DNA from 3 places in the Staphylococcus felis genome. Region 3 is predicted to be linked to each of the others. Evidence: riboswitches for the same ligand, from Rfam matches in the RefSeq annotation. Region 3 holds a riboswitch; each other region holds the start of a gene.
The links. A riboswitch is a leader RNA that binds a small molecule or an ion and turns the genes downstream of it on or off. The one in region 3 is predicted to bind thiamine pyrophosphate.

Region 1 (7,938 bases), 1.0 Mb from region 3:
GAGTAACAGTACATTCAGTATCTGAGTTAACGCAATTTGAAGAAATTATGGATGGACGTGTTAAAACATTACATCCAGCAGTACACGGTGGAATTTTAGCAGATCGTCATAAGCCTGAACATTTAGAACAACTTAAAGCTCAAAATATAGATTTAATTGACATGGTCGTTGTCAACTTATATCCATTTAAAGAAACGGTGGCGAACCCTGATGTCACTGAGATGGATGCAATCGAAAACATTGATATTGGTGGTCCAACAATGTTACGTGCAGCAGCGAAAAATTTTAAACATGTCACTACAATTGTGCATCCATCTGACTATGAAGAAGTGATAGCACGCATACAAAATGATACTTTAGATGAAGCATATCGTAAATCCTTAATGATTAAAGTATTTCAACATACTTATGAATATGATCAAGCGATTGTACAATTCTTTAACCCAAATAGTGAAACGTTACGCTATGGTGAAAATCCACAACAATCAGCAGAGTTTATTCGTACATCAAATGCTAAACATACATTAGCAGGCGCTAAACAATTACATGGGAAGCAATTAAGTTATAACAATATTAAAGATGCGGATGCAGCGTTAAATTTAGTTAAGAAGTTTGAATCTGCTGCAGCTGTTGCTGTAAAACATATGAATCCATGTGGTGTCGGAGTGGGGAACTCTATAGAAGAAGCCTATCGTCATGCATATGAAGCGGATATTCAATCTATTTTTGGTGGTATTGTCGCATTGAATCGCCCTGTAACAGGCGTATTAGCAGAAGCATTACATGAAATCTTTTTAGAGGTGATTATCGCACCTTCATTTGAAAGAGAAGCGCTTGAAGTATTACAAAAAAAGAAAAATATTAGACTGCTTGAAGTGGATATGACTGAAGACCTTGATGAACAAGAGTTTGTTTCAGTGTCTGGTGGCTACCTCGTGCAAGACAAAGATCATTTCGATGTCAAAAAAGAAGATATGAAAGTGGTCACTGATGTAAAACCAACTGACAAGCAATGGGAAGCTTTATTATTAGGATGGAAAGTCGTAAAAGCAGTTAAAAGTAATGCCATTGTTTTGGCCAATGACCATCAGACAGTTGGCGTAGGGGCTGGACAAATGAATCGTGTTGGATCAGCAGAAATTGCAATTGAAAGAGCAATTGAAATGAATGATAATGTCGTACTTGCTTCGGATGGATTCTTCCCTATGGATGATACTGTTGAAACAGCAGCGAAAGCAGGTGTTAAGGCAATTATTCAACCAGGTGGTTCAATTAAAGATCAAGACTCGATAGATATGGCAAACCGTTACGGTATTGCAATGGTGACAACAGGTATGCGTCATTTCAAACATTAAAAGAAGGAGGCACTCCCATATGCATGTTCTTGTAATTGGAAGCGGTGGCCGCGAGCACGCGCTTGCATACAAATTAAATGAATCTCATTTAGTCTCAAAAGTATACGCTATCCCTGGTAATGATGCGATGATAGAGGTGGCAGAAGTCCATACAGAAATTGCAGAAAACAATCATGAGGATATTTTAAAATTTGCGAAAAACCATCAAATTGAATGGGTAATTATTGGACCTGAGCAACCGCTCACAGATGGATTAGGCAATCTATTGAGAAATGCTGGAATGAAGGTGTTTGGTCCAAATAAAGAGGCAGCACAAATAGAAGGGTCTAAATCGTTTGCCAAACGTTTGATGAAAAAATACAATATTCCAACAGCAGATTATCAAGAAATAAGTCAGAAATCTGAGGCTCTTAATTATGTTAAAAACTGCGAATTACCGATAGTTCTCAAAAAAGATGGACTCGCTGCAGGTAAAGGTGTCATTATTGCGCAAACTCGTGAAGAGGCGATAGATGCAGTCGAAACACTTTATCCCGAAGAAGAAAGTAAAGTCGTGTTCGAACAATTTCTTGAAGGTGAAGAATTTTCATTGATGACTTTTGTTAATGGAGATTACGCGGTTCCTTTTGATACGATTGCACAAGACCATAAACGTGCTTTTGATCACGACGAAGGACCCAATACTGGTGGCATGGGCGCATATTGTCCAGTGCCTCATATTAGCACAAATGTTTTAAAAGAAACAAATGACAAAATTGCGCAGCCTATTGCACGTGCGATGAAAAGTGAAGGTTATGACTTTATGGGACTTCTATATATCGGTGCGATACTGACGAAAGAGGGACCCAAAGTAATAGAATTTAACGCACGATTTGGTGATCCTGAAGCGCAAGTATTGTTAAAGCGTTTGGATAGCGATTTAATGGAACATATCGTTCAATTAGAAGCTAAGCAGCCTATTGATATGGTCTGGAAAGATGAAGCAGTAGTGGGTGTAATGTTAGCGTCTAAAGGCTATCCAGGATTGTACGATAAGGGGCATACCGTAAGTGGTTTTGAACAAGATTCGGATTATTATTTTGTAAGTGGATTAAAGTGTGAACAAGACCAATTCGTCACATCAGGAGGACGTGTTATCTTGGCAATCGGAACAGGAGATTCTATTGTAAACGCTCAAAAAAATGCATATGAACGAGTTCGAAAAATTCAGAGCGACAATCTCTTTTATCGAAATGATATAGCACATAAAGCGATAGACAGTTAAAAAATAAGGAGTGTCAATGAAAACTTTTAATTGAAGATTTCATTGGCACTCCTATTTGATTTTCTTAGCAGATGGTATAAACGGGAAATCAAGAAAATCAGTGATGCCTTTTCATATCATCGAGATCATGAAAACGCATTTTCGGGCTATTATCTAACATCAGTGATATGTGTTATGGGTACGAAATGCGCCATCGTAAAAGCAAGTATAACAAACAAAATAATTAAAAGGACCAATATAACATCTCTATATGAAAATGGGACGTGATAATAGTAAGTACGAGGCCCATCTTGAAACCCTTTTTTCTCCATAGCGACAGATAAACGATGCGCTTTACGTATATTTTGGCTTAATAAAGGGATTAATAAATGATTGAGCCTTTTAAACCCCGAATAGTTTTTGTTGTCAATCATTTGATAACGCATTTTTAAGGCATTTCTAAGTTGAAACACAGATTCAATCATCAATGGAATCATTCGAAAAGCCGCCATAAAGGCATATGCGATTTTAGGTTTAACTTTGAGATGTTGCATCAAGCTATAAAAAATCATGATAACTTGTGAAGTAAATGCAATCGATAAGCCAAAGAAACTAATAACCATTGTACGTAAAGACAAATGAAGTCCACGTACAAGGCTCTCGCTACTGATTTGTACAAACCCAAATTTGAATAATACATGTTGACCCTCACCATAAAAAATCATAAATAACGATGAGGTAAGGGCAAACACAATGGAAAAACTCAAAAACAGTAATAATACTTTCCATTGTGTGCCGCTCACTAGAAGTAAAAACAATAACATCATGAAGGCAAGATAAATCATAAAGTCAAAGTTGTGAATAAAGATAATAAAGAAAAAAAGTGCAATACCTAGAAACAACTTAGTAATAATATTGACCTTGTCCATAAATGTGTATTTAAGCTTCCAAGATTCAACCATGATGTGTCACCTCGCATTCAACAAGTTGAGCATTTTGAATTGCAAAGTGACGCGTCGGATAACGATGAATAATATGTGGGTCATGTGTAATCATCATAATGGTTTGCCCTTGCTGCATTCTTTCGTGAAACAACTCAATTAATTTAAACGTATTATGACTATCTAAACCAAATGTTGGCTCATCCAGCAAGATAATATCCGCATTAGTACTTAAGGCAGTTGCGACACTTAATCGTCTCTTTTGCCCCATTGATAATTCAAAAGGATGTTGATTTTTGACATGATGTAAATCTAGTAATTCAAGCATAGATTCGGTTAATTGTTTCGCATTGTCATGATTTGAATGGTCATAATTAACAAAGATTTCATCAAAAACAGTGTTTTGAATAAACTGTAACTCTGGATTTTGATAAACTAAATACATATTATTCGCTGCATCTTTTAACTTATTTAGTTTCTGATTATTGTAGCGCATTGTTCCTCTGTATTTAATTAGTTGCATCATCGACTCAAATAAAGTTGTTTTACCTGTTCCATTTTTTCCAGTTAATGTAATCCATTCACCTGGATGTATATCGAAATGTGATACATTGTATAGTTTTTTATTTCCTCTTTGAATAGCGCCTTGATTGAATTGATAATAAAATGACTTTGAAATATCTGATGGTTTTTCAATGGGGTTAGGCGCCTTATCCCACGCATTCGGATGCCAAACACCGTATTCGCTTAAAACATCCTCAAAATGTTTTAAAATGTAATCTGGCTCGCCTTGTTGAATGATTTGACCTTGGTGGTTCATAAGAATCACACGATCTACATAATCCCATATGTGTTCAACTTTATGTTCTACGATGAGCACAGTTTGATCTTCCCATAAATCTCTAAGTAAAGACCAAAGATTTTCTGTTGCTTCTACATCAAGCATTGCAGTTGGTTCATCTAAAAATAACGTATTTGCATTTTGTAAGAGTGTCCCCGCAATCGCTAATTTTTGCTTCATTCCACCACTCAACTGATTGATATTTTGCTTAGGATTCACATCCAGTTGAACGCGTTGTAATGCTTCATTTATTAAATGATCCATTTCTTGACGCGCAACTTGGCGGTTTTCAAGTATAAAAGCAAGTTCTTCATTTACTTGTGGCATGCAAAATTGTGAGTCAGGATCTTGAAAGATAACTCCAGATTGTTTTGAAATGTGCAGTTCATCATATTTCATTGGCAAGTCAATTAAATGAGGAACTATGCCGCTTAATACATTGAGTAAAGTACTTTTACCAGAACCTGATGGTCCAAGTAAAAGTACTTTTTCTTTATCTTTAATTTCAATATCTAGACCATCGAAAATTTTGTAATCAGCACTTGGATATTTCAAGCGCAAATTTTTAACTTTTAACACTTTTAATACTCCTTATAAAGTATCATAATCATCTTTTGAAGCAGGTCTGAATAGCTTAGTTACACCAGTTTGATCAAGTGCTTTGACTAGATAATATGGGAAAATACCAGCTAAAACAGCACCACTAATCACTCGAAAGGCAATTAATAAAATTAAATTCCATTTTGCAACTTCATTAAGGTAACCATAGTACCAGTCAATGGGTAAGCTGATAATAGCAGCAGCCATACCGGCTAAAATAGCAACCATTAATGCACGTGATTTGTATCGGAATATAGCAAATACAATTTCACATGCTAAACCTTGAAGTAATGCATAAATAATTGTTGGTATATCAAAGCGACCCATCATAATGGTTTCGCCAGCACCTGCTGCAAACTCGGCAAGTAATGCAATTCCCATTTTTGGAATAATCAAATATGCAACAACAGCAGCACTAAACCACATACCATACATCAGCTGATCGATATGTAAACCGAGTGGCTGAACTGTATTATTAACAATCCACCATAAATTATAAATGACAGCAAAAATAACAGAAATTAAGACTGTCACTAAGATATCAGAAAGTGTTAACCCCTTCTTCATCATAAATGTCCTCCTTAAAGTTGATATCATCAGCAATGATCATTGTTTGTCGAATCCAATTCATTTAAGACAACGGATAGTAATGGTCATTGTGATAATGTGATGAAAATAAAAAACGCACAAGTCTCGTACTGAGATGTGCGTAGGAATTGTTACAATAAATAAACATCATAAAAAAGCGGCTACTCCAATAACCGCATAGACCATGTTTATGAATCATAAACGATTACACTTTCCTACGCTAGTATCATCTAGTTCAGGTTCAAAGGGTTTGAGGATTGACTCCTCATCTCAGCATACACACCCCTAGTGCGAATTTAATTGTTATTGATAATGTACACTGTTAGGTGACAAAAGTCAAGAAGTGGTGACTATGACGTATTAAGGAGGCGCTTTATCTTATCACTTTAGTCGCTCACCAAAATATGGGAATCGTTAAGGTGACTCAGAAAAATGATGGGGAATAGTTGCCAAAAAAATGGTGAAATAATACGGCTCTCAGTCAAATTGGACTGAGAGCATTAAATTAAGGCGTTATGCAATAATGGATTGCTTAACGCCTTTTTTGTTGTGTGATCATAAAGTCTTGAACATTAATGCCTCTTTATAATACGACATAAATCAGTAAAATTGAGTTGGTAAAACATACTTTATAACTTAAGGGTGTAAATAAATATAGCAAATTTGATCGATTCCTAAGCCGAGACTTCTGAGGCGCCTAGAAAAGCGAGGCTTTATGGAACAATCAAATAAATGAAATTATTTATACACCAGTCCGATTTACTATAGAACCAATAATACTCGGAATCAGAATAACACTCACATGTTTTAATGAACTCAAAAAAGTGTTACATTCCTAGTACGTATTATTTCACCATTCAGATTGTCTTATTCAAAAGTGTCTTGAATATTATCTTTTGTTTCTTCTAAACCTTTTTTAGTATCTTCTTTTTTATTTTTTAAATCTTGCTCTTTTTCTTTAGCTTGTTCTGCTGCTTTTTTTAAATCTTTTTCAGACATTGAATATGCACTCCTTTGAAAAGTATATGTCTATGTTATGCCCGAAAAATAGAAATCTAAACATGACTTTTAAGTTTGGATTTAATGACACCTATGATTATATAGATTTGGTAATGGTTGTAAATTAAAGTGAAGACGTTTTAATATGGATAATATAGGATAATAGTTTATCAACACAAATATATGGTGAGATAGGATAATAGTTTATCAACACAAATATATGGTGAGATAGGATAGATGATATTGGATAGTTGCGACAAGTGAAGTCGTACTATAGACTGAATTTCTGAAAAATTACAGACATATCTTTTGGGATTGTTTATAATAGTTGTGAGGTGAGCGCATGTCATTGTTCAACAAATACACCGAAGTGATTTATAGCTATATTATTGGTGTACTTTCTATTCTATTGAGCATTATTATTTTCATTAATATACCACTTATACATCAACTCAACGATGGTAAGCGTAAAATACCTGACATTGATAATGCTTGGGATTTTACAATGGCGTTTTTTAATGAAATTATTCGTGTAATGAGTAAATACATTGGTGATGTTCCTTTAGCGAGCGGAATTATCATACTTTTATTTGGGGCATTAATGGTTTTGATAGGGCGAACTTTAACGAATACAACACGATTTGATTATGATATCTCAATCTTCTTTTTGCTGATTGGTATTATTTATTTTGTGTTAACGTTAATTTTTATGTCTCAAGTTTATAGTTGGGTTGCTTTTGTTTTTGTGATACCTTTTTTAATACATATCGGGTATATCGCATATAAGGATGAGTTAAACCCAGCACACCGCAAACAACATTACTTATGGATTATATTTAGTTACGGTTTGAGTTATGTAATGACTCAGCTTTCATTGTATGGTCGTATTGATGCACGTGAAATTACAGCTATTGATGTATTAAGTATTAATACTTTTTTTATCTTATTGTGGATTTTAGGACAAATGGCGATTTGGAACTTTTTGTTTTTACGTCGTTCATTACCTGTGTCAAATGAAGAGTTAACAGGAGAAACGAATGAATATTCAAGAAGTAAAAAGTACCAATTTAATGATAATACTAAATACCATATTAAAGATATTCAACATCGCACATCAGAACTTACACAAGGCATTACTCGAAAAACACGTCGAAGTATTGATCTTGAGAAGATACGACGTCAGAAAGATACAATAAAAGAAAAGTGGTTTGGTTGGGCTAAATTAGAAGAAGATGATATTCCCTCTTTTTTACATCGTCCAAAGTGGTTGAAAAAAAATTATGTCATACTTGCGTGTGGCATTATCATTTTATTCTTCATACTGCTCGAGTTTAATAATCGGAATAGCTTATTTATGTCGGGAGATTGGAG
Region 2 (7,938 bases), 260 kb from region 3:
GCGAATGAAGTCCTTATTGCCTAATTTATCGGCAACTTGGGAACCGTTGTGAGGTGTAGCTAGTGTCGTAATAGATGCAATCATATTATCATGTCCGCCTTGGAAGAGTTCGGACACTTCAGAGTTGTTTGTTTTTCCGTAGTCTTTTTCAGGGTCATAGCCATTACGTAAAAGTTCTTCAAGCATACGTATTGTTGTTCCCCCCATACTATGGCCAATCAAATGGACTTTATGGCCTGGCTTCCAGTCTTTATAGACCCCTTCATATGTCTTACCATAGCGTTCATGTCCTTTTTCTTGACTATGTGCAGCACCGTAATCTACCGTACCACCTTTAATGTAGTAGTATAATTCGACAGCGCGATCGAAATTACTACCAAACGCACTAACGCTGGCCTCATGCACGTCATAACCTTCTTCGCGTAAACGTTTAATCACTTGATATTTCGAACCACCCCAATAACTTGGATAACCGAGTGGGCGATTGTCAGAAGAGAAGCCTGCTAGCCCATGAACAAAAATAATCGGATATTTGTTTTGATGTTGTTGTACCTTATTCTCTTCTACTTTTTCTTCTTTATTCTCATCGGTTGTGTTGTTTTGAGTTGCAGTTCTTAAATTTGATTCGACAGTCTTTTTGACTTGTGAAGTATCATTGTTAGCGGGTTTTTGATTGTCTTCAATATTTGATAGTTCCTTATCATGATCTTTAACATCGGACTCAGCATCATGATTAGGAGAATTATTTTGATTATCAACAGATGCATCAGAAGACTCATCATCATGGTTAGGAGAATCATTTTGATTTTCAACAGATGTATCAGAAGAATTGTCATTGCTAGGAGTGTCATTTGGATTTTCAACAGGTGTATCAGTAGAAGAATCATCATTGCTAGGAGTGTCATTTGGGTTATCAACAGATGTATCAGCAGAAGAATCATCATTGCTAGGAGTGTCATTTTGGTTTTCAACAGGTGTATCAGAAGACTCATCATTGCTAGGAGTGTCGTTTTGATTTTCAACAGAAGCATCAGCAGAAGAATTGTCAGTATCATTTTGATTTTCAACAGGTGTATCAGAAGACGATTCACTCTGTTCAGAAGTGTTATCAACAGATGTTGACGCCTCTCGCAATTGAGAATCATCTAGGTTTTTCGTTGTATCGTTTTGGGGGTTTTCAACTGTAGATTCTGAATCAGTAGTTTGATTGAAAACCGTATTTTCATGAGTGCTATTATTTTCTAAAGACTTTGAATTTTGCTCTGTGTTTGTCATGATAGGATCAGTAGTTTGTGCGGAAGCATTAGCAGGCGAAACAAATAAGAAAAGTTGAGTAGCTATGATACAAGAACCTAAGCCCCAAGCACACTTTCGTAACGCGTAACGCTTTCGTGTTAAATGATCATTTTGCCTCTTCGTAAACATAGATTGCATCATCCTTATCTTTTGTTTATTTTTTGCTGGGACAAAAACATGTAGAATTTGAACAGCAAATAAAGCTATTGAACACCTATTGACTGAAAACAACATGTTAGTTTTTGAGATATAACGAGCCATGTCCCAGTATCATAAGAATACTAATAATAAAAAAGATTTTCAATATATTTTTTATTATTTCTGTAATTTTTATAAAAATTAATATTAAAAATATGATGATGATTAAAGAAAATATATATAGGGATTGATATTAGGTTAATACTCGATAAAACTATAAACTTTGTAAAAAATAGGTGTTTATTAAAAGAGGATTAATATTGTAATAATTTTGAAGTATAAAAAATGGCAACACAACGATGAAGGTCGTTCTGTTACCATTTTTATAATGATTAATGAATATAATTATAAGAAGAAGCTACAGATGCTGGGATTGTACGATAATCCATTGTACCTGGCGGTGTATTATAATTCATTTCTGATATTAAAATACTGCCATCGCTGTTTACGCGTTCAACGTATGCGACATGACCCACTGGACCTTCGTAATTTTGCATAATAGAACCTACTGTTGGATTATGATCAACACTGTAACCATCTTTAGCAGCGTTATTTGCCCAATGATCGGCGTTCCACCAATAAGTGCTAATAGGTTGTCCTGTTTCAGCACGACGATTGAATACATGCCATGTACATTGACCCCAATCATAAAGGTTTTGATCATTGAATGTCGGTGTTGTATACCCTCCAGGTGACGGAACTGTTTCGTTAGAAGGGCCATTTGAAATAGAAGGTGAGGCCCCACCTGATCCACCTGGAATGGTTAATGTTTGATTAGGGTGAATTAAATAATTGCTAAGTTGGTTAGCGTTCATGATATCTTGGACAGTGACACCATATTTTGAAGCAATCACATTTAAAGATTCGCCAGGTGAAACAACATGTGTACCGTTGGAATTAAGTGATGCTTCGTTTGACCCTTGTCCTTCGCCTCCGATTGTTAAGACTTGTCCAGGGAATACAAGGTTGTTTGATAAATCATTTGATTGTTTAATGTGATCAACTGATGTATTGTACTTTTGAGCAATGCTCCATAAAGACTCACCCGATTGTACGGTATGTTGCGTGGATGCTTCAGCGTCGTGCTGCGTAAGTAATGCTGCAGCACCAGAAGTAGCTGTAAGTGCGAATGCTAATTTTTTCAATGTATTGCCTCCTTAAAAGTTGTTTTGCAATTACGTTGATTCGTTAAAATATTCTTTTTCATCATAACAAAGAATTTTATATTTGTGGGAGTTGTTACAAATATGTAATATTGTAATAAATATTTTTTGTAATTGAATCTCTAACTTAAATTGATTTTATAAGTGTTTTGGTAATGAATGATAGATAACCCATAACAGAACATTAAACAGTTTGTAATATTGTATGAAGGGTATTATTTTAAAGGAAGGTGACATGTTATGCGCAATGAGAATCAAAAAAAGAAGTATAGTCAGGTTTGGCTTTATTTTATGTATTATTGGATGATTTTTGGTGTTTTTGTTTATTTAGGGCAGTTTTTACCTATAGAATGGCGGAAGCCGTTATCTATAGGATTATTGGTTTTGATTTTGGTCACAATGGTAGTTCAACGTGCGAGATTTAGTGGTATTATTATGTCTCATATTTATACAATTATTTCAGGTTTATTATCATATGCTACATTGATGTATACTATAGAAGATTTAGGATCTAATCTATTGATTCAAAATGTCATTATAGCTGTTTTAGGATTTATCGTATTTGGTTTCATCGGTTATTTTTTCATTAAAGATGCTTCTAATATGGGAAAATATTTGTTTGTAACATTCATCGTATTGATTGTCATGAGTATAATCAGTTGGTTTATACATAATCCAATGTTGCATACTGTGATAGCGATAGTAGGTGTGTTACTCTTCTTGTTATATACATTATATGATTTTAATCGTCTAAAAAGAGGGCAATTCTCTCCTCGCGAAATGGGATTTAATTTGTTCTTAAACCTTTTCCGTATTATACGATACGTGTTAAAATTAGCTCGTATGGTCAAAAGGTAAATTTTATAAACATATATTAAACCACTGGAAGTGCCATTATTAATGGCTGAGATCGAAATGTGTTATTTCGAAATTCCTGAACCTGATCCAGTTCGCACTGGCGTAGGAAAGTGGCATTTCGTCGTGCTTTCAGCTACTTTTCTATTTATTTAGAGAAGTAGCTTTTTTATTTGTATTCAAGGAGGTGTCAAAGTGATGATAGCAGTCACACCTTTTCAAACATTAAGACAAATACATCAATATCGTCTCAAGGAGGTCGAGCCATTCATTGATGGCGTCATATTAAGAACGCCAATGGAACAAGATGATCTTTTAAGTTGGGTACGAGGCCTTATGCAACAAGGGTTTCCTAAAGAAAAAATCATCATCCACTCTAATCTCTTACTAGCATTAAAATTAGGTGTGAGACGTATTCATTTTAGAGAAATGGATCCAGCTGCTTTTGAAACCAAAAAACGACATCCCGATTTTTCCGTTAGTATGTCTGTGCATCGAGTTGAATCTATACAACAAGCGATGCAACATCATATTGATTTTGGCATGTTTGGTCATTTATTCCATTCAGCTTCCAAACCAAATCAACAACCGAGGACGTTAATAGAAGTAGAACAAGCGCTTAAAGTAGGTTTGCCACTGGTTGCGATTGGTGGGATTAATTGCCAAACAGTGCAACGATTATCGGAAGGATTTAGAGGTATTGCTTGCATCGGGAGTATTTTTAACGAGAATTTTGAAAATGTGCAAAAATTATCGAAATTATGGAATGAGAGAGGGGGATGAAGGTGGAAGTCATTGTCAACGGAGAAGTACAAACATTTCAAGAACATACAACGATACAAGATATATTAAATCATTTTGAAATCGAAGCGAAACGTATGGCTGTTGAGCTGAATGCGAAGGTTGTTAAGCGTTCAGAATGGTCAACTACAAAAGTAAGACCAAATGATAGATTAGAACTTTTAGAATTTGTTGGAGGCGGATAAGATGTTTAAAATTGCAGATTTAGAGTTTAATTCAAGATTGTTTTTAGGTACTGGAAAGTTTGATAATGAGACAGTTCAGGAAGAAGCGATAAAAGCTTCGGAAACAGAAGTGCTGACATTTGCGGTTAGACGTATGAGTTTATATGACAAAAGTTTACCGAATCCTTTAGCTAATGTTGACCTTGACAAATTTATTACATTTCCAAATACAGCCGGAGCAAAAACAGCAGAAGAAGCGGTACGTATAGCTGAATTAGCGAAAGAAGCTGGGATTTGTGACATGATAAAAGTTGAAGTCATTGGAGATGATGATACTTTATTACCTGATCCTATTGAAACATATAAAGCCTGTGAAATTTTATTAGAAAAAGGATATATTGTTTGTCCTTATATTTCAGATGATGTTGTCTTGGCGAAACGTTTAGAAGAACTAGGTGTACATGCGATTATGCCGTTAGCTTCTCCGATTGGGACAGGACGAGGAATTTCTAATCCGCTTAACTTACGATATATTGTTGAAAAAAGCCAAGTTCCGGTTATTGTTGATGCAGGGATTGGCTCTGCTAAAGACTGTGCTGAAGCGATGGAGTTAGGTGCAGATGCTATTTTATTAAATTCTGCAGTGTCGCGTGCTAAAGATCCAGCTAAAATGGCTGAGGCAATGAAAAAGGGGATTGAAGCGGGACGTTTAAGTTATGAAGCAGGACGAATTCCTATCAAATATAATGCAGTACAATCTAGTCCTTCTGAGGGGTTAGGGTTTCTTTAATGGATAGATACGATAGACAAGTTAAATTTCCGCCATTTGGTCAGCAAGGACAACAAAAACTTCAAAAACTACATGCCTTTATTATAGGAGTTGGAGCATTGGGAAGCGGTATAGCTGAACAACTTGTGCGTAGTGGAATTAAAAAGCTGACAATTGTTGATAAAGATATTGTATCTTTAACCAACCTGCATCGACAAAGCGGCTATACTGAAGCTGATGTAGAGGAGATGATGCCGAAAGTTTTCGCATTAAAGAAGCGATTAGTTGCGATGAATCATGAAGTAGAAATCGATCCTTTAAATGAAGAAATCACAGCCCGAAATATTATTGGGATACTAGAAGAAGTAAAGCCAGATATTGTGCTTGATGGGCTCGATCAATTCGAAACACGTTATTTAATCAATGAAGCAACACGCCAATTAAATATTCCCTATATATATGGGGCTGTGATTGGAAGTCAGGTCAGTGTATTTCCGATTGATCAAGATGGTCCGTGTCTACATTGCGTGATGCCAGATGTTCCAGAAACGATGGAAAGTTGTGATGTATATGGCGTACTGCCACCTGCTGTACATTTGGCAAGTAGTTTTGTTGTGTCTGAGTTATTTTATTATCTCATGCATGACACATTCTCATATACAATGGTTACAACTGATATATTTAAAGGAACAATGCGCAGAACTTCGATACAATCACTTAAAGAGGAAGACTGTGCAGTGTGTGGCCAACATATTTATCAACGACTTGCACAAACGAAATTAGATGAGATGCGTCTGTTATGCGGCGGTGTGTATCAAATTCGATTAAAGGCTGACTATTTTGAAGCCCCTCTGCAAGAAGAGGTATCTACGTTAATCCAAAATCCTTTTATCAAACGATTAAGATATAAAGATTACGATATGACATTATATCAAGATGGACGATTATTGATATACAATGTTGACAATAGTGAATATGCGAAAGAGATGATTCCTTATATTTTTAAAAGCGTACATCATTGAGACTGTTGATTAAATGAAAAAAAACAATGTATAATAAAGCATATTGAAAAAAGTATGCGAAAGCGAGATGGAATCATGGGACGTAAATGGAATAACATCAAGGAGAAAAAAGCTCAAAAAGATAAAAACACGAGTCGAATTTATGCGAAATTTGGTAAAGAAATCTATGTAGCAGCTAAGTCGGGTGAACCAGATCCAGAATCAAATCAATCATTAAGACTCGTTTTAGAACGTGCAAAAACATATAATGTACCAAATCATATTATTGATAGAGCCATTGAAAAGGCAAAAGGTGGCGGAGAAGAGAATTATGATCAACTTCGATATGAAGGATTTGGCCCAAGTGGTTCGATGGTAATTGTTGATGCGCTCACAAATAATGTAAACCGTACTGCGTCAGACGTACGTGCCGCATTTGGTAAAAATGGTGGAAACATGGGTGTGTCTGGATCCGTAGCATATATGTTCGATCATACAGCTACGTTTGCATTTGAAGCGTTTGATGCAGATACAGTTTTAGAACATTTGATGGAACAAGATATTGATGTACGTGACGTTCTAGATGATGAGCATTTAACAATTGTCTATGCAGCTCCTGATCAATTCGCCACAGTCCAACAAGCATTAAGAACATTAGGTGTTCAAGATTTTGAAGTTGCTGAATTCGAAATGTTACCACAGACGGAAGTACAATTATCACAAGAAGATCAAGAAACATTCGAAAAGTTAGTAGATGTACTTGAAGACTTAGAAGATGTACAGCATGTCTTTCATAATGTAGAATTATCATAAATAGTATTGAGAAGTTTGATGCCCCTTCAAGGTGACACGTATATGTGATAACTTTGAAGGGCTTTTTGTGAAAAAGGATAGCTAAACAAAGAAGGATATTAAGCATATTGAAAAGTATGGCGTGCTATAGTCGTCATAAAAGAGTCGTCATTGAATAGATGAAGTGACATTAAACTTCTATTTTTATATAATAAAATAAAAGGGGGGATCGTGACTGTGAAAATTAAATATTTAGATAAACGTCACTGGCGTCGCCTCTTAGATCATGATTATATTGAAGTGAAGGTCAATAATAACAAGTTCAAAGGTATTATCGGTTTAATTACAATGCATAAAGTAAGAGAACCTTTAGAGGTGACTGTTGTAGGAGAACGGATGATTGTTGCGGATGATCATTATCAATGGTTACAGATTTTGCCAGAAAAGAAACGTTACAGTATGACTGTGATGTTTAATGATCGAGGCCAGCCATTGCAATATTATTTTGATATTAATCTTAAAAATATTACACAAAAGGGTAAAGCGCGTACGGTAGACTTATGTTTGGATGTGCTTGTTTTACCTAATGGTCAATATGAGCTAGTCGATGAAGACGATTTAAAACGTGCACTTAGAACGAAACAAATTACACAAAAACAATATCACGAAGCTTATATCATTGCGCATCAATTAATGGTTCAAATTTTTGAAGATTTTAATAGTATTCAGGAAAAGGCACTATATTGCTACAAAAAAATCAATCGCAAGCACATAAAAAAGGATAAATAATTTGCCATTTGATAATGCATCAAACTGATGTGGGTCAATCAGCGTGTAAAATAGAGGTCAAAACTGCACACTGGACAAAAGTCTAGTGTTTCTTTGTGTAGAGGAGGATA
Region 3 (7,938 bases):
AAAAAATGACAAAATATGAAGTAGCTCGTACTGAAGAAGATGCAATCAAGGCAGTTGAATCATTTTTACGTAATGGTTACGACGAAAGTGAAATTACGGTTATCAGTAAAGGGAAATTACAAACAGACCGTTTCAACGATTCACAAATTCAACATAAGTCTACTAATGCTACAATTAGTGACAAATTCATGCGATTTTTTATTGGTGAAGATGCCGAGGAAGCTGTTTTGACACGATACAACTTAGAAGAGAATGCCAAGGATGACTTAAAGCAAGACATCTCTAACAATAAAATTGTCGTAATCGGTCAAAAAGACAATGTTAAGAATGGTGAAGTTGCCAACAACGCAGCGTATCAAAGTCAAGATAAGGGTTTGGAACATAAACATATGCCATCAGAGCATACTGGTGATATTGAATAATACGAGCTTAAGACTAAAATGTCCAATGTCGTCCTAAATCCTATCACATTAAGTCATAAGGATTAAGACCGTATTCGCGTCTTAATCCTTTTATTGTACCTTCAATCACGCCCACTTTCACTGAAGCATTGAACCTATGCTATACTTAATCCAAATTAAAAGAGGTGAACAACATGGAATTTGTACAGATCAAATCGACACAAGATCGATGGTATGCGCCTGCTATGGCATTTTATAAAGATAAACTAGACCCCCTTGTAACCGAAGATGAGTCCGTCTTCGTGCAATCATTAAAAACTGAAAAAACACAAAACGATTACGTTTTTTTAGTAGGCATTCATGACCAAAAAGTGGTCAGCTTTGCGACTGCACATTACGAAGCAACGACGAATGCTGGTTTTATCATTTACTTAATCGCTGAAAAAGGACCTCAGTGCAAAACATTTCTTAAATCAACACTTGATGCAATAGAAACAGGTGTGAACGCACTAGCTAATCAATTACATGGGCGCGATGTTAACTTCTTTATGTTTGAGTCTACCTTTGAATCACCAAATGTCGACAACGATACAGCAGATGACATTGCTTTTCGACGTCGCTTTCTCATGCAAAATGACTTTGACAAACAAACTGACATCAACTATTTACAACCTTCTCTCAATCGCAATGGAAAACCTGTTCCGTTAGAATTGTATATCAAAACAAATATTCCATTGACTAAAGACATTTATGGAACAAGTATCAAATCTTGCTATATTCTCAAATATGTATTTGCAAACCGTCTTCCTCGCAAGATTATTTATCCATTACTTATCAAGATGGGGCTGAGTAAAGAAGTCAGTGACTAACCCCTTGAAATCAGCAAATAAAGCCGTTACAATAATGAGGAGGTAAGACTTACGGGTTACTGAACGCACTCTGCCGTTTGTCTAAAAAACTAGAAAGGAATCGTGACTTATGCTAACAAAAGAGTTTGCCGAAAAAACAGGCTTAAGCGAAAAACAAGTTCGTAAAATTGTGCAGCATCTTGAGGAAAGAGGCTACCACTTAAAAAAGACAGAATACCGCGGTCGTGAAGCGACAGATTTTCAAGAAGAAGATATCGAATTATTCCAGGAAATCGCCGAACGTGTGGGTCGAACAAATAGCTATGAGCTTGCTTTTGAAGAACTTGAACAGGAAAAAGATTTTTTACAAGTTATTGTTAAAGAAGATCAAAACCATCTTCCAAGTGATCAACAAGTCCCACACCTTCTTAATGAATTACGCAATGAAATCAATCAAATGCGCGAAGAACGTCAAATGTTAGGTCAAATGGTTTCTCAAGTCCATCAACAGCAAGAAGAGTTGAAAGCATTACATACAAAATTAAATCAACAACTTGAATCGAGCAATCAATCGTTAGCGACACTTACTGAAGCCCAAAAACAACAAACTGAGCAGATTAATCAAACACAACAAAGTATTGAATCTCAAGTTCAACAGCAGAAAGCATTAGCACATACGATTGAACGCAATGAGAAAAAAGGATTTTTACAGCGCTTGTTCGGAGGATAATCCGTACATTTTGCAACAATATCTATCACGGTTTATAATAAGTGATGCATGATTAACTTAATATGACAATGCTAGGGGTGCTCGAGTGAGCTGAGAAAGATGAATCTTAACTCTTTGAACCTGAAGTGGTTAGAACCAACGAAGGGAAGCTTTAATACGATATACTGTTGCTGAAATCAGTATTCTAGCGTATCCATTTCAATCTAATCATCCTCTTGCCCCCTACTCATTGGCAGGAGGCTTTTTTATGGAACAAACCGTCATTATTGGTGCTGGTGTCATGGGATTGTCAATTGCACGTCAATTGAAATCTAAACACCGACACATTCGCATCATCGATCGCTCGACTCCACGAATGAATGCATCCTATGCAGCTGGAGGAATGCTAGGTGCTCAAAATGAATTTTTTGAAGACACACCTTTATACCGTCTTGCCATGCAAAGTCGTGCAATGATGCCCGAAACTGCAAAAGATTTAGAGCGTGAAACAGGTATCGATATTGAATACCAAAAGTATGGTTTAATCAAAGTGGCTTCAAACAGCCACGATATAACAGCACTACACAAACAATTCCAATTTTTACAATCACACGATCATACGATTAAACTACTGTCTTCCTCAGAAATGGCACAACGTTTTCCAAAGCTTGATCCTAATCAAAGTGCCGCTTTTAAAATTCAAGACGACGGACAAATCAATGCTAATATTTATACGCAAGCATTAATAAAATCAGTAGCCCACCGAGAATCTATCGAATTATTGACTCATACCGAAACCACTTCTATCTCTCAACAGGATAACGGGGGCTATCATATTCATACGTCTAAAGGAACTTTCCATGCTGACGAACTGATTATCGCAGCTGGCGCTTGGAGTGGCGCGTTATTGCATCACCTCAATATTCATTTACCGACGCACCCTGTCAAAGGTGATGTCAAACTTATCGCATCTGACTATCATGGTTTGCAAGAAACTATTTTTAATGTAAATGGATGTTACATCGTGCCGAAAAAGCCGAATCGTTTCTTAATTGGCGCTACTTCTGAAATCGACAACTGGAGCACTCAGAATAATCGCGATAACTTGAATTGGCTAGACCGTGAGAGTATTGCTATGATTCCTGCATTAAAACAAGGCCGTATCATTAAAGAGTGGACAGGTATTCGTCCTATTACACCAGATGGAGAGCCCATCATGGGAGAAGTTCGTCCGAATCTATATGTCACAACAGGACATTATCGAAATGGTATTCTTCTATCACCGATTGTGGGGAAACTTATGGCGCAATTGGTAGATGGCAATCACCAAGCACGTGAAATATTACAACCATTCCAACCTCATCAGCATACAATTTAAAAATTATACTTGATTTTATAAACGCTTCCTATTATTCTTATTTTATAAATCGGAATTAAAAGGAAGCGTGTTTTTATGTCTACGTTATATATTATTATCAATATCATTATATTTATTTTAGCACTTCTAGGATTGGCAATAATGGCTAAAAAGCATATTAAATTCCCGAAACGCGTCTTTTTAGCACTAGGTCTTGGTATTATCCTAGGATTAATTTTACACCTTATTTACGGTGCAAACAGTAACGTTACAACACAAACGACTGAATGGATTAGCATTGTCGGTAATGGCTATATAGCGTTACTTCAAATGATTGTAATCCCTCTCGTATTTGTATCGATTGTAGCTGCCTTTACTAAAATTGAAATTGGCGAAAAGTTCGCCAAAGTGGGTAGCTATATATTTATGTTTCTTATTGGAACAGTGGCAATTGCTGCTATTGTCGGGATTGTCTATGCCCTTATTTTTGGTCTTGATGCATCTAGTATCGATTTAGGCCAAGCTGAAAATGCCAGAAGTAGTGAAATTGCAAATACAGCTAGAGAAATGACTGCAACTACTCTGCCTGCACAAATCTTAGAACTTTTACCAGCCAACCCATTCTTAGACTTTACAGGAGCACGTGCAACGTCAACGATTGCTGTTGTCATTTTTGCAGCATTTATCGGATTTGCTTATTTACGCGTCGCACGTAAACAACCTGAAAACGGTCACCTCTTAAAGCGTGGTATCGATGCCGTATATGCGCTTGTTATGGCAATTGTCACATTCGTTTTACGCCTGACACCTTATGGTATTTTAGCAATTATGATTAATACGATGGCGACAAGCGATTTTGCCGCAATTTGGACATTAGGCAAGTTTGTCATAGCATCTTATGCTGCATTAATTACAATGTACGTGATTCATTTGATTATTTTATCGGCATTACGCATCAACCCTATTCAATATATGAAGAAAACGGCTGAAGTCATAATATTTGCATTCACATCACGTTCAAGCGCAGGGGCATTACCTTTAAATATTCAAACCCAAACCAATCGTTTAGGGGTTCCTCAGTCTATTGCAAATTTCTCAGGATCGTTTGGACTATCTATTGGGCAAAACGGCTGTGCCGGTATTTATCCAGCAATGCTTGCGATAATGGTCGCGCCTGTTGCAGGCGTTGAAATTAATTTACAATTCATTCTGACTTTAATTGTCGTTGTGGTTTTAAGCTCTTTTGGAGTTGCTGGTGTTGGGGGCGGTGCAACATTTGCATCAATCCTTGTATTATCTGCCTTAAACTTACCTGTGGGTCTTGCTGGTGTACTTATTTCAGTAGAGCCCCTCATTGATATGGGACGAACAGCATTGAATGTTAATGACTCTATTGTAGCTGGAACAGGAACAGCACGCTTAACAAAACAATTAGACGACGAAACATTCAAATCAAACGACTATAACGAATTAGCATCTCAACATTAACCTAAAAGTGTTGAGCATGAACTTAGATTTGAGTCATTTATTTTATAACCTACCAAAAAAGCTAGCGTACCAGCCCTTTTCATTAAAGGTCTTACGCTAGCTTTTTAATATTATTTTTTGTTAAATCCAGACATTTGCAACCAATCAAGCATCTCTTGGCGCTGTTTACTGCTCATAAAGCGTGCAATTTGCTCTGACCACGTCTCATCTCGCTCCCCATTAGTACGCTGACTATAATAGTTAGACACGATGTCATCATATTTTTTCAGATGAGTCATTTGTTCATCTTTGTTGTCGTTATAACTATCGACATGAAAGACATGTTCAAATGGTAGTCTTGGCTTAGGCATTCCCTCTTCATCATCTGCCGGCACACCTAATGCCATTCCAAATAAAGGAAAAGTATGCTCAGGCAATCCTAATATCTCCCGCACACGTTCTACATCGTTGCGCAGTGATCCTAAATAAACAATTCCGTACCCCATATCTTCAGCAGTAAGGGCAATATTTTGAGCCGCAAGAGCAGCATCAACTGTCCCAACTAATAAACCTTCAGCGGATTCAAAACTTCCTTCCATATCCGCACCTCTAGACTCATTAATTAATTGGTGGCGATAATAGTCAATGACAAAAACAAGCAAATAACCATTATCTACAACATAGGGTTGTCCCGAAACTTCCTTTAATGCTTCTTTCTTCTCAACATCTTCAACACCAATAAATGATGTGGTTTGCAAATAACTCGAAGTCGAAGCCATTTGTCCTGCTTCGATTAACTTTTGAATAACGTCACGGCTTATTTTTTCAGACTTGAACTTTCGAACTGAATGATGCTTTTGCGTTAAATGATAAACATGGTTTGACATTGAACAACACTCCTTTAACTCTACTACACCATTTTATCCTATCAAATTCCCATTCATATTGCATGACTACAAACCTCCATTAATTTTTACCCTCTAAATGACTATAGTACCTAAATTTAATCATTCCTTGTCTATCATCAGCATAAAAACACATTTATACCCTTTTCCAAAATAACACCAATCATTAATGTTATACTATAGCTAACATAAAAAGGCAGGTTTTAGAGATGGTATCATTTAAACTCAAGTGTTCACAAACGCACAGCGAAACCATTACCCACCCACTCACTATGATAGTCAGTGAGGATGAGTTTCAAAATAACATATTAAATATAAACAACCATATATATACTACAACTTTGAATGAGCCTTTACCTGAAACATTAAAAGTCAAAGAATGTATTCATTTTTGGAAGCAATGGTTCAACAAGCCTATCCGTGTAGATGACTTAATTGCACAATTTAATCTTGCAACAGTCCAAAATGAAAAAGTCAAAAATATATCCACCTCAAATCTTAAGTTACTACATCTTGTTCGCATTTCTATTAGTGAACATCAATATATTTTAATTAAAGAACCTTTACAACAATTAACGATTGAACATAAATCACTAATGATGCGACTCATTCGAAAATTAAGCCAAAAGTCTTCTATCGTGTGTACGACCAATCATGTTGAAGAAGCATTACTTCTAACAAATAACTCTTATCGATTGAGCCACCAAGGATTAAAACGATTACAATCGGAAAATGAAACTTCTAAAGATTTTGACGTTCAACCCGTTCGCCGACAAGTTCATCGCGTATCAATAAAAGTTGGCGAAAAAATTATTCTAATTGACCCAATAGATATCGACTTTATAGAGTCTCGTGAAGGAAAGGTTGAAATTCATATAGGAAAAGAAGTCTACACAAATGATAAGACCCTTACCTTTATGGAATCACTACTTATAGACTATGGATTTTTTAGATGTCACCGCTCTTATCTTGTCAATTTACAAAAAGTGAGCGAGATTATTACATGGTCGAAAAATAGCTATTCTTTATATTTAAATCAGAATAGAGACCAAATCATTCCATTGTCTAGAGACAAAGTTAAGGATATTGAACATATTTTCAAGCTCTCCTCATAACATTTGAATGATTTATAGGTACATTTCATCAGTTTTTAGTATTGCTTACCGTATGATTATTATATTCTTGTCCTACTATAGATAGGAGGGCACATATATGCAAAATATCATTCAACTACAACACGTTCAAAAGAAGATTAAAGATCAAATCATTGTTAAAAACTTGGATTTTTCCGTCAAGAAGGGCGAGATTTTTGGTTTTTTAGGACCAAGTGGTGCTGGTAAAACTACGACTATTAATATGATGACTGGTTTATTCAAGGTGTCTAAAGGGAGTCTAAATGTTTTAGGCTATAATGCAAGTAAATTAGGTACTTCTCAATTCATGCATAATATTGGTATTATGACAGACCACTCATCTTTATATCACCGTTTAACAATATATGAAAACTTGAAGTTATTCTCTGATATTTATCAGATACCAACGCAACGCATAGATGAAGTATTAGAAAATGTTGAGCTAAATGATCACAGAAATAAGCGTATTAGTGAATTATCGTCTGGTATGAAACAACGCGTTTTGCTTGCAAGAGCAATTATTCATAAACCCAAATTATTATTTTTAGATGAGCCCACTGCAAACCTTGATCCTATAACTTCGAAGTTGATACACAGTCGTTTAAAAGAGATTAACGAGCAAGGTACAACTGTTTTTATCACCACACATGATATGGATGAAGCTGCACAATTATGTCACCGTGTAGCATTCATCATCAATGGAGAGATTAAGTTAATTGGTCATCCGCAGTCTTTGCAATACCAATACGCCACACCTACAATTAAAATCATCACTAAGGACGACATTCATTTTACATTAGATATCAATTCAGACACTGGCGCATTGATTCATAAATTAATCACTAATGATAACTTAAAATATATTGCTTCAGATATACCATCACTAGGAGATATTTTTGTAAAAGTTACTGGAGAGGAGTTAAAAAGCAATGAAATTATTTAGAGTTAAAGCTGTAATCTATAAAGATTTTAAAGAAATTTTACGTAATCCTTCTCTCTATTTTATGATTATTATGCCTATATTACTTGCTCTATATTTTAAGTTTTTGAGTGCATCCCTTGCCTCTGAAGGATCAACTGAATCATTTAATGATTTACTAGTGTATATCATCATTGCA

Region 1: another riboswitch for thiamine pyrophosphate. It lies ahead of C7J90_RS07190 (ECF transporter S component); the one in region 3 lies ahead of thiO (glycine oxidase ThiO).
Region 2: another riboswitch for thiamine pyrophosphate. It lies ahead of C7J90_RS01385 (thiamine phosphate synthase); the one in region 3 lies ahead of thiO (glycine oxidase ThiO).

Annotation. Positions count from the first base shown of each region.
Region 1 covers NZ_CP027770.1:1,537,162-1,545,099, forward strand. Annotated here, with positions in the region: gene purH (bifunctional phosphoribosylaminoimidazolecarboxamide formyltransferase/IMP cyclohydrolase) at 1-1,355, shown strand, start outside; gene purD (phosphoribosylamine--glycine ligase) at 1,375-2,619, shown strand; gene C7J90_RS07180 (energy-coupling factor transporter transmembrane component T family protein) at 2,769-3,560, opposite strand; gene C7J90_RS07185 (ABC transporter ATP-binding protein) at 3,553-4,959, opposite strand; gene C7J90_RS07190 (ECF transporter S component) at 4,972-5,547, opposite strand; TPP riboswitch at 5,764-5,865, opposite strand; gene graF (glycopeptide resistance-associated protein GraF) at 6,436-6,567, opposite strand; gene auxA (lipoteichoic acid stability factor AuxA) at 6,911-7,938, shown strand, end outside.
Region 2 covers NZ_CP027770.1:275,701-283,638, reverse strand. Annotated here, with positions in the region: gene lip (YSIRK-targeted triacylglycerol lipase) at 1-1,275, opposite strand, end outside; gene C7J90_RS01395 (CHAP domain-containing protein) at 1,827-2,639, opposite strand; gene C7J90_RS01390 (Bax inhibitor-1/YccA family protein) at 2,898-3,515, shown strand; TPP riboswitch at 3,532-3,641, shown strand; gene C7J90_RS01385 (thiamine phosphate synthase) at 3,711-4,295, shown strand; gene thiS (sulfur carrier protein ThiS) at 4,298-4,498, shown strand; gene C7J90_RS01375 (thiazole synthase) at 4,500-5,267, shown strand; gene C7J90_RS01370 (ThiF family adenylyltransferase) at 5,267-6,268, shown strand; gene C7J90_RS01365 (YebC/PmpR family DNA-binding transcriptional regulator) at 6,344-7,060, shown strand; gene C7J90_RS01360 (ribonuclease FAU-1 family protein) at 7,277-7,828, shown strand.
Region 3 covers NZ_CP027770.1:530,952-538,889, forward strand. Annotated here, with positions in the region: gene C7J90_RS02605 (general stress protein) at 6-422, shown strand; gene C7J90_RS02610 (hypothetical protein) at 596-1,270, shown strand; gene C7J90_RS02615 (DNA-binding protein) at 1,380-1,979, shown strand; TPP riboswitch at 2,043-2,143, shown strand; gene thiO (glycine oxidase ThiO) at 2,227-3,336, shown strand; gene C7J90_RS02625 (L-cystine transporter) at 3,412-4,803, shown strand; gene nfsA (oxygen-insensitive NADPH nitroreductase) at 4,914-5,669, opposite strand; gene C7J90_RS02635 (LytTR family DNA-binding domain-containing protein) at 5,960-6,802, shown strand; gene C7J90_RS02640 (ABC transporter ATP-binding protein) at 6,900-7,763, shown strand; gene C7J90_RS02645 (ABC transporter permease) at 7,750-7,938, shown strand, end outside.